Regions from separate parts of the Devosia yakushimensis genome, predicted to be linked through region 1. Evidence: predicted binding sites of a transcription regulator. Region 1 holds the regulator's gene; each other region holds the start of a gene.

Evidence for each region. Region 1 encodes PhoB, which activates phosphate uptake and scavenging genes when phosphate is short. Its sites were predicted from a motif close to TGTCATNNANCTGTCAT; they were not measured.
Region 2: QQL79_RS18695 (DUF1868 domain-containing protein) is a predicted target of PhoB. The motif match lies at 1,544-1,560, and genes of this name have one in related genera.
Region 3: QQL79_RS10665 (NAD-glutamate dehydrogenase) is a predicted target of PhoB. The motif match lies at 1,794-1,810, and genes of this name have one in related genera.

What each region holds. Positions count from the first base shown of each region.
Region 1 covers NZ_BSNG01000001.1:715,227-719,357, forward strand. The annotation lists gene QQL79_RS03405 (DMT family transporter) at 275-697, opposite strand; gene QQL79_RS03410 (DMT family transporter) at 694-1,179, opposite strand; gene phoB (phosphate regulon transcriptional regulator PhoB) at 1,482-2,183, opposite strand; gene phoU (phosphate signaling complex protein PhoU) at 2,187-2,897, opposite strand; gene pstB (phosphate ABC transporter ATP-binding protein PstB) at 2,927-3,709, opposite strand; gene pstA (phosphate ABC transporter permease PstA) at 3,783-4,131, opposite strand, start outside.
Region 2 covers NZ_BSNG01000003.1:23,959-28,089, forward strand. The annotation lists gene QQL79_RS18690 (inositol monophosphatase family protein) at 1-774, shown strand, start outside; gene QQL79_RS18695 (DUF1868 domain-containing protein) at 783-1,496, opposite strand; gene QQL79_RS18700 (flagellar motor protein MotA) at 1,657-2,643, shown strand; gene QQL79_RS18705 (peptidoglycan -binding protein) at 2,643-3,668, shown strand; gene QQL79_RS18710 (GIY-YIG nuclease family protein) at 3,771-4,073, shown strand; gene QQL79_RS18715 (ABC transporter transmembrane domain-containing protein) at 4,077-4,131, opposite strand, start outside.
Region 3 covers NZ_BSNG01000001.1:2,183,448-2,187,578, forward strand. The annotation lists gene QQL79_RS10650 (flavin reductase family protein) at 1-24, shown strand, start outside; gene QQL79_RS10655 (DUF6894 family protein) at 120-398, shown strand; gene QQL79_RS10660 (sulfate ABC transporter substrate-binding protein) at 637-1,656, opposite strand; gene QQL79_RS10665 (NAD-glutamate dehydrogenase) at 1,895-4,131, shown strand, end outside.

The sequences.
Region 1 (4,131 bases):
CGGACCCCGAGGCGGCATTTGCCTCGAAAGTGATTAGTATGAGACGCATGCCGCCTCGGGGTGCCGGGACTTTATCGGACGGCGCGATCGCAGACCCCAGCGTTTGCCGTAGCGCCCGCCCGATTGCCTTGTCCGCTCGACCCGGAGCAGAGCGCGACCCCCACTCCCCCGGCTGGCCTCCGGACGCTCGTCGCTGCAGCGCCGCCCGTATCCCGGAAGATGGAGGCAGTATGCGGGAGGTTTTGGTGGCGGGGATAAGAGGGATAGATTGGGGCTACCGCCGCCGCTGTGTCAGCGCCATGCCGCCCAGGATGAGCACTACTCCTAGCGCGCTGGCCCAAAGGGTCGAGGGGGCACCGCGGGCGAGGTCGAGCAGGACGCCGGAAACCATCTGGCCGCCGATGACCAGAAGAGCGGTGTTGACTGCGCCGATACGGGGAATGAGCCAGCTGCCGGAGGCGACGAAGATGACGCCGATGGGGCCGCCGATATAGGCGTGCCAGGGGGCGTCGGCCGCTCCGGCCGGGATCAGGCCGCCAATGGCGAGGCCCAGCGCGGTAAGCGCGACGAAGCCCACAAGGTGGTTCCAGAACGAGGCGATCAATGGGGAGCTTGAAAGGGCTAGGCGCCCATTGAGCTGGCGGCTGAGGCCGACCAGAAGCCCGGCCAGCACGGCATAGAGGATGGGGACGATCACGGGCGTCCTCCCATGCCGACAAGGATGATCAGGGCACTGCCGGCCAGGATCAGGAGCACGGCAGCGAGATCGCGCCATTCGAGGCGGCGTTTGGGCAGGCCGAACAGGCCCCAGCGGTCGGCAGCGAGGCTGAAAACGACCTGGCCGGCCAGACCCAGAGCCAGCGTTCCGGCCAAGGCAAGCGGGGAGTTTACCGTGGTGGAAGTCAGCATGACCGTGGCGGCGCCCGATATGCCCCCGAGATAGGCCCAGAGTGGCGCGCGAGGTTTTGGTTCGGAAGCGGCAGCCGGACGGTGGCGGTAGAGCAGGGCGAGGAAGACGAGAGCGGCGACGGTACCGGTGCCATGCGCTGCCCAGGAGGAGAAGAGGGCATTGCCGTAGCGGCCCAGTTCGCCGTTGAAAAAGACCATCAACGTGAGCAGGCCGCCGGTGCCGAAGGCGATCAGCAGGTGCAGCGGGTTGAGCCGGGATGTGGAGGACATTACAGGCGACTCGAGGGAGGGCGGTGGGGGGATGGTAGCATGGGCCCTTTTGTGGGGTAGTGGTTACCATCGAGCCTTTGTGGCTTCCCTCACCCCTCCCTGGCCCTCCCCATCAAGGGGAGGGTGACATCGAGTTGCTGGGATTTCTGTTCCTACGTGGCCATTGGAGTACCCCCTCCTAGCCTCCCCCTGATAGGGGGAGGGACTGGCCGGTGGGGGTGCGCTGTGGCCTGCCGTTTCTATGCGCACAAACGAAAATCCCCGCTTTCGCGGGGATTTCGTAGTGAGGATGCTTTTGGGGGTCAGGCGACTTGGGCGAAGCGTTCGTCGAAGGCGTAGCCGGCGCCGCGGACGGTGCGGATAGGGTCGGATTCGCGGCCGCGATTGATGGCGCGGCGGAGACGGCCGATATGCACGTCGACGGTGCGCTCATCGACATAGACATCGTTGCCCCAGACGCCATCGAGCAATTGCTCGCGCGAATAGACTCGGCCGGGATGGCGCATGAGATATTCGAGCAGGCGGTATTCGGTGGGGCCGAGATGGACGTCGCGATTGGCGCGGCGGACGCGGTGGGTGGTGCGGTCGAGCTCGAGATCGCCGACCTTGAGGGCGGCCGTTACCAGATTGGGATTGGCGCGGCGCAGCAGGGCATGAATGCGGGCGATCAGCTCAGGCACGGAGAAGGGCTTGACGATATAGTCGTCGGCGCCGGTCGAAAGACCGCGAACGCGCTCTTCCTCTTCGCCACGGGCGGTGAGCATGATGATCGGCACGCGGGCGGTTTCCTCGCGAGCACGCAGGCGCCGGCAGAGTTCGATACCCGAAATCTCCGGCAGCATCCAATCGAGCAGGATGAGGTCGGGCAGCTTTTCGTGGATCTGGCTCTGGGCCTCATCCCCGGTTTCCGCGGTGACGACGCGGAAACCTTCGGCTTCGAGATTGTAGCGCAGGAGGATGGCGATATCGCCTTCGTCCTCGACGACGAGAATAGTTGCCGGCATGGGCTAGGCCTTGAGCTGGGTACGATGCAGCTCCACCACTTCGGATGTGAGCTGCTTGCCAGTCTGCAGGTAATAGGCGCGTTCTGCGATATTGGTGGCGTGGTCGCCGATGCGCTCGAGGTTCTTGGCACAGAACAACAGGTGAGTGCAGGGCGTGATGTTGCGCGGATCTTCCATCATGTAGGTGAGCAATTCGCGGAACAGGGAGGTGTACATGGCGTCCACCTCGTCGTCGCGATTGCACACTTCGATGGCGCCGGCGGAGTCGCGGCTCGAATAGGAGTCGAGAGCATCCTTGATCTGGCGGAGGACCAGATTGGTCATGTTCTTGACGCCGTTATAGAAGGTCGGCTGCAGGTTGAGGCCTTCGAGCTTGAGCGAGCGGCGGGCCAGCTGCTTGGCCATGTCGCCGACACGTTCGAGATCGGAAGCGACATGGATGGCGGTGATGATCGAGCGCAGGTCGGACGCCATGGGCTGGCGGCGGGCGATCATGGAGACGGCCATGTCGTCGATCCGGCGCTGCATGTCGTCGATGCGCTGATCGGCGATGATGGTGAGATCGGCCAGCTCACGGTCCAGGCGCAGCAGCGCCTTGGTGCCGTTCTCGATGGCGACCTCGACCTGACCGCCCATTTCGGCGATCGACTGGGCCAGGGCGACGAGCTCGTCATTGTAGGACGAGACGATATGTTCGGGGCCGGAAGTGGGCATGTCGTTGTCTCTCTTGGTCCGGGGTTCGATCAGCCGATGCGGCCCATGATGTAGTCCTGGGTCTGCTTGTTGACCGGATTGGTGAAGATGTCTTCGGTGACGCCTTCCTCGATCAGATTGCCCAGGTGGAAGAAGGCCGTGCGCTGGCTGACGCGGGCGGCCTGCTGCATGGAGTGCGTCACGATGACGATGGTGTAGTTCTCGCGCAGCTCATCGATCAGTTCCTCGATGATGGCGGTGGCGATGGGGTCGAGGGCCGAGCAGGGCTCGTCCATCAGGATCACTTCGGGGCTGACGGCGATGGCGCGGGCAATGCAGAGGCGCTGCTGCTGGCCACCGGACAGGCCGGTGCCGGGTTCGTTGAGGCGGTCCTTGACTTCCTCGAACAGGCCCGCCTTGCGCAGGGAAGATACCACGATCTCGTCAAGGTCGGTCTTGGAGCGGGCCAGGCCGTGAATCTTGGGGCCATAGGCGACGTTGTCATAGATCGACTTGGGGAAGGGGTTGGGCTTCTGAAACACCATGCCGATGCGGGCGCGCAGTTCCACGACGTCGAGGCTGGGATCGTAGATGTTCTCGCCATCCAGCTCGATCAGGCCGCCGACCTTGGCACCTTCGATGGTGTCGTTCATGCGGTTGATGCAGCGCAGGAAGGTCGACTTGCCGCAGCCCGAGGGGCCGATGAAGGAGGTGACAGCACGGTCGGGAATGTCGATCGAGATGCCGTGCAGGGCCTGCTTGGCGCCGTAATGGACGGTGACGTCCTTGGCGTGCAGGCGGATCGGGCGTTCGAGTGCGTCTGTGGGATTCATGGTGGAGTTCACAGTCTGGTGGGTCATTTTAACCTTGCCGGCGAGCATGTCCATTTGGAGCTGTTCCTTCTCACTATGCGCGCTTTTCGAGCTTCGAGCGGAGATAAATCGCGACGCCGTTGAGCATGATCATGACGACGAGAAGCACCATGATCGCGGCGGCGGTGCGGGGTTCGAAGAAATTGCGGTTTTCATTGCCCTGCCAGAGATAGATCTGGACCGGCAGAGCGGTGGCCTGGTCGAGCGGGGTGGCGGGCACGGCGGCGACGAAGGCCTTCATGCCGATCAGCAGCAGGGGAGCCGTTTCGCCCAGCGCATGGGCAACGCCCAGGATGGTGGCGGTCAGGATCGAGGGGAAGGTGACCGGCAGCACGTGATGGAACACCATCTGCGTCTTGCTGGCACCCATGCCGAGCGCCGCC
Region 2 (4,131 bases), on a different contig from region 1:
AACGTCATGGTCGGCGCCGCTCTCAAGGCCGGCCGTTCGCTCACCAAGGATTTTGCCGAAGTCGAAAACCTGCAGGTGTCCCGCAAGGGGCCGGCAGACTTCGTCTCAAAGGCCGACCTGCGCGCCGAACAGATCGTCTTCGACGAACTCAAAAAGGCCCGCCCCACCTATGCTTTCCTGATGGAAGAAGGCGGAGAAGTCGCCGGCACCGATGGCCAGCACCGCTGGATCATCGATCCGCTCGACGGCACCACCAATTTCCTGCACTCGATCCCGCTATTTGCCGTGGCAATCGCCCTTGAACGCGCCAACGAGATCGTCGCCTCGGTGATATACAATCCCGTGCTGGACGAGCTCTACACCGCCGAAAAGGGTGGCGGCACCTGGGTCAACGATCGCCGCCGCCTGCGCATTGGCGGTCGTCGGCACCTCGCCGATGCCGTGGTCTGCACCGGCATCAAGACGCAGGGCACCGCCAACGACACGCTGCAACTGCGCCAGCTCGCCGCCATCAATCCAGCCGTTGCCGGCATCCGCCGCTCCGGCTCGATCTCCATGGACCTGGCCTGGCTGGCCGCCGGCCGTTACGATGCGGTCTGGGAAGCGGGTCTGGCCCCCTGGGACGTGGCCCCGGGCCTGCTCATGGTCAAGGAAGCCGGTGGCACCGTTACCGATTTCGCCGGCAGCCCCGGCTCGATCTGGAACGGCCAGGTGGTTGCGGGCAATGAAGCCCTGCACGCCGCCCTGCTCAAGCAGCTCAAGCCGATCCAGTAGCCTGTCGCTCAACCGAGCGGCAGCAATTCCTCGAACCAGTTCATATCCTCAAAACTGCAGAAGGCCGGTGCGCGCAATTGCAGCACCGGCGCCTGCACGCGGATCATGGCCAGCACGTCATCGAGCATATCCTGCCATTCCGGCAGCGCCCCATCGTCGAGCCAGTCGATGAGATAGGCAAAGGTGATGTGGAATATGTAGCTGTCGTGATCGGGATGCCGATAGCCCAGCAGGGCCGCCAGATCATTGCGCCAGCCGGCCATGGCGCGGCGGTCGGCCTCGGTAATGCCCGCGACCACCAGCCCCGTCGGAACCGCGCCGATCACCTCCACGGCAAAGGGTGCGCCACCGGAATATGGCGCCAGCCGCTCGAGCATAAGCTCGGTCATGACATCGACCGGCGCATCCAGCGGCACGCCATCGGGCCAATAGGTGCGCGCTCTATTGCCTTCGAGAATGCCCTGAAACAGCGTCATATGCAGGCTTTCGGGTGCGGTGAAGGCCAATTGCCGTGCCTGTGGCATGGCGAGATATCGCTGACGCGCGGCGCGCAGCACCCGTTCGGTATCCGTGCCCTCCTGCAGATGGCACACCACGGTATTGCCCCGCTCCGGCAGAAAAATGCCGTCGCGATTATAGCGTGTTCCCAGATGGCGTGGCGCGACCGGCTGCTGGCTGCGGGAAAACATCTGCAATTGGGGAGAAATCATGGCCATCGACATGGCAGGCTCCGGGAAAGATCGGTTCGGCACAGCGCTACGCGCCCTAAACGAAACCTCTGTGACAGCTGTGCCCGCACACAAACCTTTGTCATTGCCCTGCCACGCGGCACTGACTAGTCTTGGTGGTGATTTGCGCGCGTGAGGCAAGGTTCAGGCAAAGATGACGCAAGGCTATGATCCATACCATCTCGCTAGCCCCACTGTTTATCTCATCAAGATCCTGATTTTCCTGGTGCTTGTGGCGCTGGTGGCAGCCATTCTGTTCACCACCATCGTCACCTTCTTCTGGGCCAATCCCTTTATCAATTCGATGATCTTCCTGGCCCTGTTCATCGGCATTTTCCTCAGCTTCCGCCAGATATTCCGCCTTTTTCCCGAGGTGAAATGGGTCAATTCCCTGCAGGACGGCAATGTGTCCAACGTCCGCCCGCCGGTGCTGTTGGCGCCGGTGGCGGGCCTGTTGCGCGAGCGGATCGGGGAAGCGGTCATCACCCCATCCTCCATGCGCTCCATTCTCGACAGCGTCGGCAACCGGCTCGATGAGGCCAAGGACACCTCCCGCTATCTCACCGGGCTGCTGGTCTTTCTGGGCCTGATGGGTACCTTTTACGGCCTGCTGGAAACCGTCACCAGCGTCGCCGGGGTGATTAATTCGCTCGACGTCACCAATACCGATAGCGCCTCCCAATTCTCGAGTCTGCGCGAGGGCCTGTCCGCCCCGCTGGCTGGCATGGGCACGGCCTTTTCCTCCTCGCTCTTCGGCCTTGCCGGTTCGCTGGTGCTGGGCTTTCTCGATCTCCAGACCAGCCAGGCGCAGAACGCCTTTTATACGGATCTGGAAGACTGGATGACCTCGATGACGGAGCTCGACCATCCCGTTTCGGCCATGCAGGCCAACGCTGGTGGACCGGATATGCAGGCCATGTTCGATAAGCTCGGCAGCTCGATGCAGAACCAGAATTCCTCCCAGAACGCCATCCGCGCCATGGCCGAGCTGGCGCGCGGCATCGATGGCCTGGTCAAGCATATCCGCACCGAGCAGGACGATCTGCGCAAGCATATCAATGAACAGGCCGAGACCAATCAGAAGCTGCGCGAACTGATCGAAGCGGTCCTTTCCCAGGCCGATACCGAGCGGCGGAACTAATGGCAGGAGCGCGCTCCCGCCGGCGCATCGAGGCCAATTACTGGCCCGGCTTCGTCGACGCCCTGTCGAGCCTTCTGCTCGTCATTATCTTCCTTCTAAGCCTGTTCATGCTGACCCAGTTTTTCCTGGGCCAGGAGCTGCAGGGGCGTGACACCGCGCTCTCCCGGCTCAACAGCCAGATCGCCGAACTGACCGACCTGCTGCAGCTCGAACGCGCCAATTCGGACGATCTGACCTCCCAGATCGCCAATCTGACCGCGACCCTGGCTACCGCCCAATCCGACAATGCCGAGCTCACCGGCCAGCTTTCGGGCATCGGTACGGGCCTCGCCGGTAAGGACGAAACCATTGCCGGGCTGCAATCCCAGCTGACCGACGCACAGGACCTCTCCGACGAGGCCAATGCCCAGATCACCCTCCTCAACCAGCAATTGGCCGCCTTGCGCACCCAGATCGGGGCCCTCGAATCCGCACTTGAGGCGTCGGAGACCCGCGATACCGAATCGCGCACCCAGATCGCCGATCTCGGCCGCCGCCTCAATCTGGCCCTCGCCCAGCGCGTGCAGGATTTGAGCCGCTACCGCTCCGACTTCTTCGGCCGCCTGCGGCAGATCCTCGAAGGCCGCGCCGATGTGCGCGTGGTGGGCGACCGCTTCGTCTTCCAGTCCGAAGTGCTGTTCGATGCCGGCCAGGCCGATATCCAGCCCGGCGGCACGCCCGATCTCGATGCCCTTGCGGCAGCCATCCTGCAGCTCGAAACCGAAATTCCGCCCGATATCAATTGGGTATTGCGCATTGACGGCCATACCGACAAGCGCCCGATCTCCAATGCCCGCTTCCCCTCGAACTGGGAGCTATCGGCCGCCCGCGCCATCTCGGTGGCGCAATACCTGGTGACCAAGGGCGTCTCGCCCAACCGGCTGGTCGCCGCCGGCTTCGGCGAATTCACCCCCCTCGACCCCGCCGACACAGACGAAGCCTACCGCCGCAACCGCCGCATCGAGTTCAAGCTGACCGAGGGGTGAGGGGGCAGGACCGGAGGGACACGAGGTTGTAGTTCGCGATCCACTCCACCCACAACGTCATTCCCGCCTGCGCGGGAATGACGCGGTGGGTGGTAGAGAAAATTGGACCAACAAAAACGGTTCTATGTTTACATTCTGGCCAGCGGCAAAAATGGCACGCTCTATACAGGCGTTACGAGCAATCTAGTCAGCCGCATTTACATCCACCGCAACGACCTCGTCGATGGCTTCTCCAAGCGCTACGCCGTGCACAACCTGATCTGGTTCGAACACCACGAGACTGCGGACTCGGCAATTACCCGCGAAAAGCAGATCAAGAAATGGCGTCGCCAATGGAAGGAAAAGCTGATCGAACAGCAAAATCCACATTGGCTGGATTTATATGATCAGATCGCCGAAGTCTGAGGGTTATCCGACATCATCCAGCCGGAACTGCAGCTTGGCCAGTTCCGCGTAACGCCCG
Region 3 (4,131 bases), 1.5 Mb from region 1:
CATGGGATCGGCCCCCTCGACTGAGGGCGCCGAAACTGCCAAGCTGGGTGAGGTGATTTGCTGGCCAGCAGGCGCAACCCTCGGGCGCTGCTGGTCGTTTTGTCAGCGAGGGAGATGTCATGCCCCGCTATTTTTTCCATTACCGCACCGATGACGAACTGATCCGCGACACCTCGGGGAGCGAATTCAGCGATCTCGATGCTGCCGAACACAATGCTGCCGAGCTGGGCCGGGCGATCATCGATCGCGCGATGAGCACCGGTGGGGATGCGCGGGTGCCGCGGTCGATCGAGATCACCGATGCGGCGGGCGTGGAGCTGCTCTATGTGGTGTTCTGGGCGGGGCCGAAGGTGGGGGATGGCCCGGGGTCGCCGGTGGAGCCGGTGACGATGCATTAGGGCTGGGAGGGCGCGCCATTCGAGCGCAGCTCTCATGGCCTTCTCACCTCAAATCGCTCCAGTGGAGCGATTTGCCCTGCGGAACGGCTTCGATCCACCGTGTCATTCCCGCGCAGGCGGGAATCCATTCTTTCCAGACCTCGTAACAAGAGTGGATTCCCGCCTGCGCGGGAATGACGTCGTGGGATGTCGACGGGATCGCCGTTAGGTCTATTGGTAGAGCGCCGGTCGCCGGTGCCTATTGTGCATAGATCTGGTCGAAGACGCCGCCATCGCCGAAGAATTCGGGTTGGGCTTTGCGCCAGCCGCCGAAGTCTTCGATGGTGACCAGGTTCACCTCGCCAAAGCGGGCAATGTCCTCGGGAGCGGCAGCCTCGGGCTTGAACGGGCGGTAGTAATTGGCCGCAGCAATGGCCTGGCCCTCGTCGGAATAGAGATATTCGAGGTAGGCCGTGGCCAGGTCGGTATTGCCCTTCTTTTCCGCATTGCCCACCACCAGAGCCACCGGCGGTTCGGCCAGGATCGAGACCGAAGGCGTCACGATGTCGAAGGCGTCCGGACCCAGTTCTTCAAGGGCGAGATAGGCTTCGTTTTCCCAGGCCAGCAGCACGTCGCCAATGCCGCGCTGCACGAAGGTGGTGGTGGAACCGCGGGCACCGGTATCGAGCACCGGGACATGCTTATAGAGCTCGGTGATATAGGTCTTGGCGGTCTCGTCGCTCCCGCCCGGCTGCGCCTTGGCCCAGGCCCAGCCCGCCAGCAGGTTCCAGCGGGCGCCGCCCGAGGTCTTGGGATTGGGGGTGATGACTTCGACGCCATCCTTGATCAGGTCGCCCCAGTCGTTGAGGCCCTTGGGATTGCCCTTGCGGACCAGGAAGACGATGGTCGAGGTATAGGGGGCGTTGTTGTTCTCGAAGGTGCCGCGCCAGTTTTCCGGGATCAGGGCCGGATTGGCATCGGCAATGGCGTTGATGTCGCTTTCCAGCGCCAGGGTGACCACATCGGCCTCGAGGCCATCGATGACGGTGCGAGCCTGGGCGCCGGAGCCGCCATGGGTGGTCTGGACGGCCACGGTCTCGCCCTTGGTTTCCTGCCAATGGGCGATAAAGGCCTGGTTGAACTGCTGGTAGAGCTCCCGCGTCGGATCGTAGCTCACATTGATCAAGGTGCGGTCCTGGCCGTGGCTGGTGACGGCAAAACCGAGCACCAGGGATGCGGCTAGGCCCGTGAGGGCGAGAATCCTGGTCAGGCGTTTCATTGCTTCAGCTCCCGCGTGGGTCGTTGCGGGAGGCTAGCCAGATCGTGGAGGCATCGCAACCTTTTGCCAACATTGGGCCTCTGCCCCTGGTGGGTGGCGGGATAGGCGCCGGCGGCAAAATGCGTACCGTCATTGGCTGTCATCCACACATCGCGCGCTCGCGCTATTGTGCGAAGGGATGGCAGACAGCGCGCGCCCGGGTGCCTAGAATGACGGCGCGAGACTGGGAGTATTGAACGTGACGCACGAAGACAGGTCCAACCGGCAGATCATGCTGGAGCGGGCAGCACTTCTATTGGCCGCCGAGCCGGGATTTGGGCGCTTCTTCAAGGCCGCCATCCTGGCGACCGACGGCGAAGACCTCGGCACCCAGGCGGCCGACGCGTTCGAATCAGTCTTGCGGCAGGCCTATGGGCACCTGCTGGCCTATGAGGGCGAAAACAGCCGGATCGTGGCGGCGCGGCCGGCAGCGGCGGGCGAAGCGCTCGTGCTCGACATCATTTCCCCGGACATGCCGTTCATCGTCGACAGCGCGCTGGCGGCCGTGCGGGCGGCGGGCGGTTCCGTGCGGCTGTTCACCCACCCGGTGGTGCATGTGGGCAATGGCGAGGTGACCGAGGCTAATGGGCGTTCGCTGAGCCTGTTGCATATTCACAGCGACCCGGTGGCCGATGTCGACGGGCTGGTGACGGAAATCCAGAATACCATGGCCGATGTGGCTCATGCGGTGCGCGACTGGCAGCCCATGCTGGAGCGCCTGCGCCGTGCGGCCAAGGACCTGGAGCGCATCAAGGGACAGCAGCGCGATGAGGCGCTGGCCTTTATCGACTGGCTGATCGAGCACAATTTCACCTTCCTGGGACTGCGCCAATATGGCGTGGAGGGCGAGGCCCTGGCCCCCGTCCCCGGCAGCGGGCTGGGCATTTTGCGCGACCCCGATGTTCGGGTGCTGCGCAGCGGCGCGGACTATGTGGAAACGACGCCGCAGCACACCGCCTTCATGGCCGAGGGCGATCCGCTGCTGGTGACCAAGGCCAATGTGCGCTCGCGGGTGCATCGGCGGGTGCATCTGGATTATGTGGGCGTGAAGCTGTTCGGCGCTAATGGCGAGCCGGTGGGCGAATTGCGCGTTGTGGGGCTGTTTACCGCCCAGGCGCTGGCCATGCCGCATACCGATGTGCCGATCATCAGGCGGAAGATTGCCGAGGTGATGCGGAAATCGGGGCTCGATCCGCTGGGGCATGACGGCCGGGCGCTGCTGAGCGCGCTGGACTCCTATCCCCGCGATGAGCTGTTCCAGATCGGGGTGGACCAGCTTTATGAATTTTCCAGCGCGATTTCGGCTCTCTACGACCGGCCGCGGGTGCGGGTTTTGCCGCGTATCGACCGGTTCGACAATTTCGTCTCGATCTTGGTTTACGTGCCGCGCGACCGCTATGACGGGGAAGCACGGGCGCGGATCACGCGCTATCTGGCGCAGGTTTATGACGGGCGGGTTTCGGCATTCTATCCGAATTTCCCCGAAGGTGAGCTGGTCCGGCTGCATGTGATTATCGGGCGGATTGCCGGGCCGACGCCGCAGCCGAGCCGTGGCGAATTGGAAGCGCGGGTGGATGCGCTGACCTCCAATTTCGGCGACACGCTGGCGGCGACGGCTGAGAACCCTGCCTCGATCAGTGATTATCGCGGGGCGTTTTCGGCGGCCTATCAATCGCGCAACACGGCAGAAGATGCTCATACCGACATTGCCGTGCTGCAGGGGCTGGGCGACGGCGTCGCCATCAAGCTGCGCAGCCGGACGGGCGCGGATGGCTCGCTCGGGTTGCGGTTCTATCATCGCGGCACGGCTATTCCGCTGAGCGACCGAGTGCCGATGCTGGAGGCCTTCGGGTTCCGGGTAATCGACGAGCGGACCTATACGATCGTGCCGCGCGACGGGGTGGAGCGGTATCTGCACGATATGGTGCTGGAGCCGACCGAAGCCGGGTTCGACGTGGCGACGCGGGGCGCGGCGGTCGAAGACGGGCTATTGGCGGTGTGGCATGGCGAGGCAGAGAGCGACCAGCTCAATGCGCTGGTGAGCCGCACGAGTCTGGCCTGGCATGACGTGGCGCTGTTGCGCGCGCTATCGCGCTATGTGCGGCAGATCGGTATCTCCTATTCGCAGCGCTATATTGCGAACGTGCTGGTCAAGCAGGCCGGGGCGGCGACGGCGCTGATCGCATTGTTCAATGCGCTGCACGACCCCAGGGCTAATGAACGCGAAGTGGCTGCCGAACAGGCGCGCGAGGATATCGCCGCGGCGCTCGATGCCATGGCTTCGCTGGACGAGGACACTATCGTCCGCCGCTTCCTCAACCTGATGGAAGCCTCGGTGCGAACCAATGCGTTCCAGCGTGATGCGGATGGCAATCGCATGCCGGCGCTGGCGATCAAGTTCAACAGCGCGCGGGTGGAGGGGATGGTCGCGCCGCG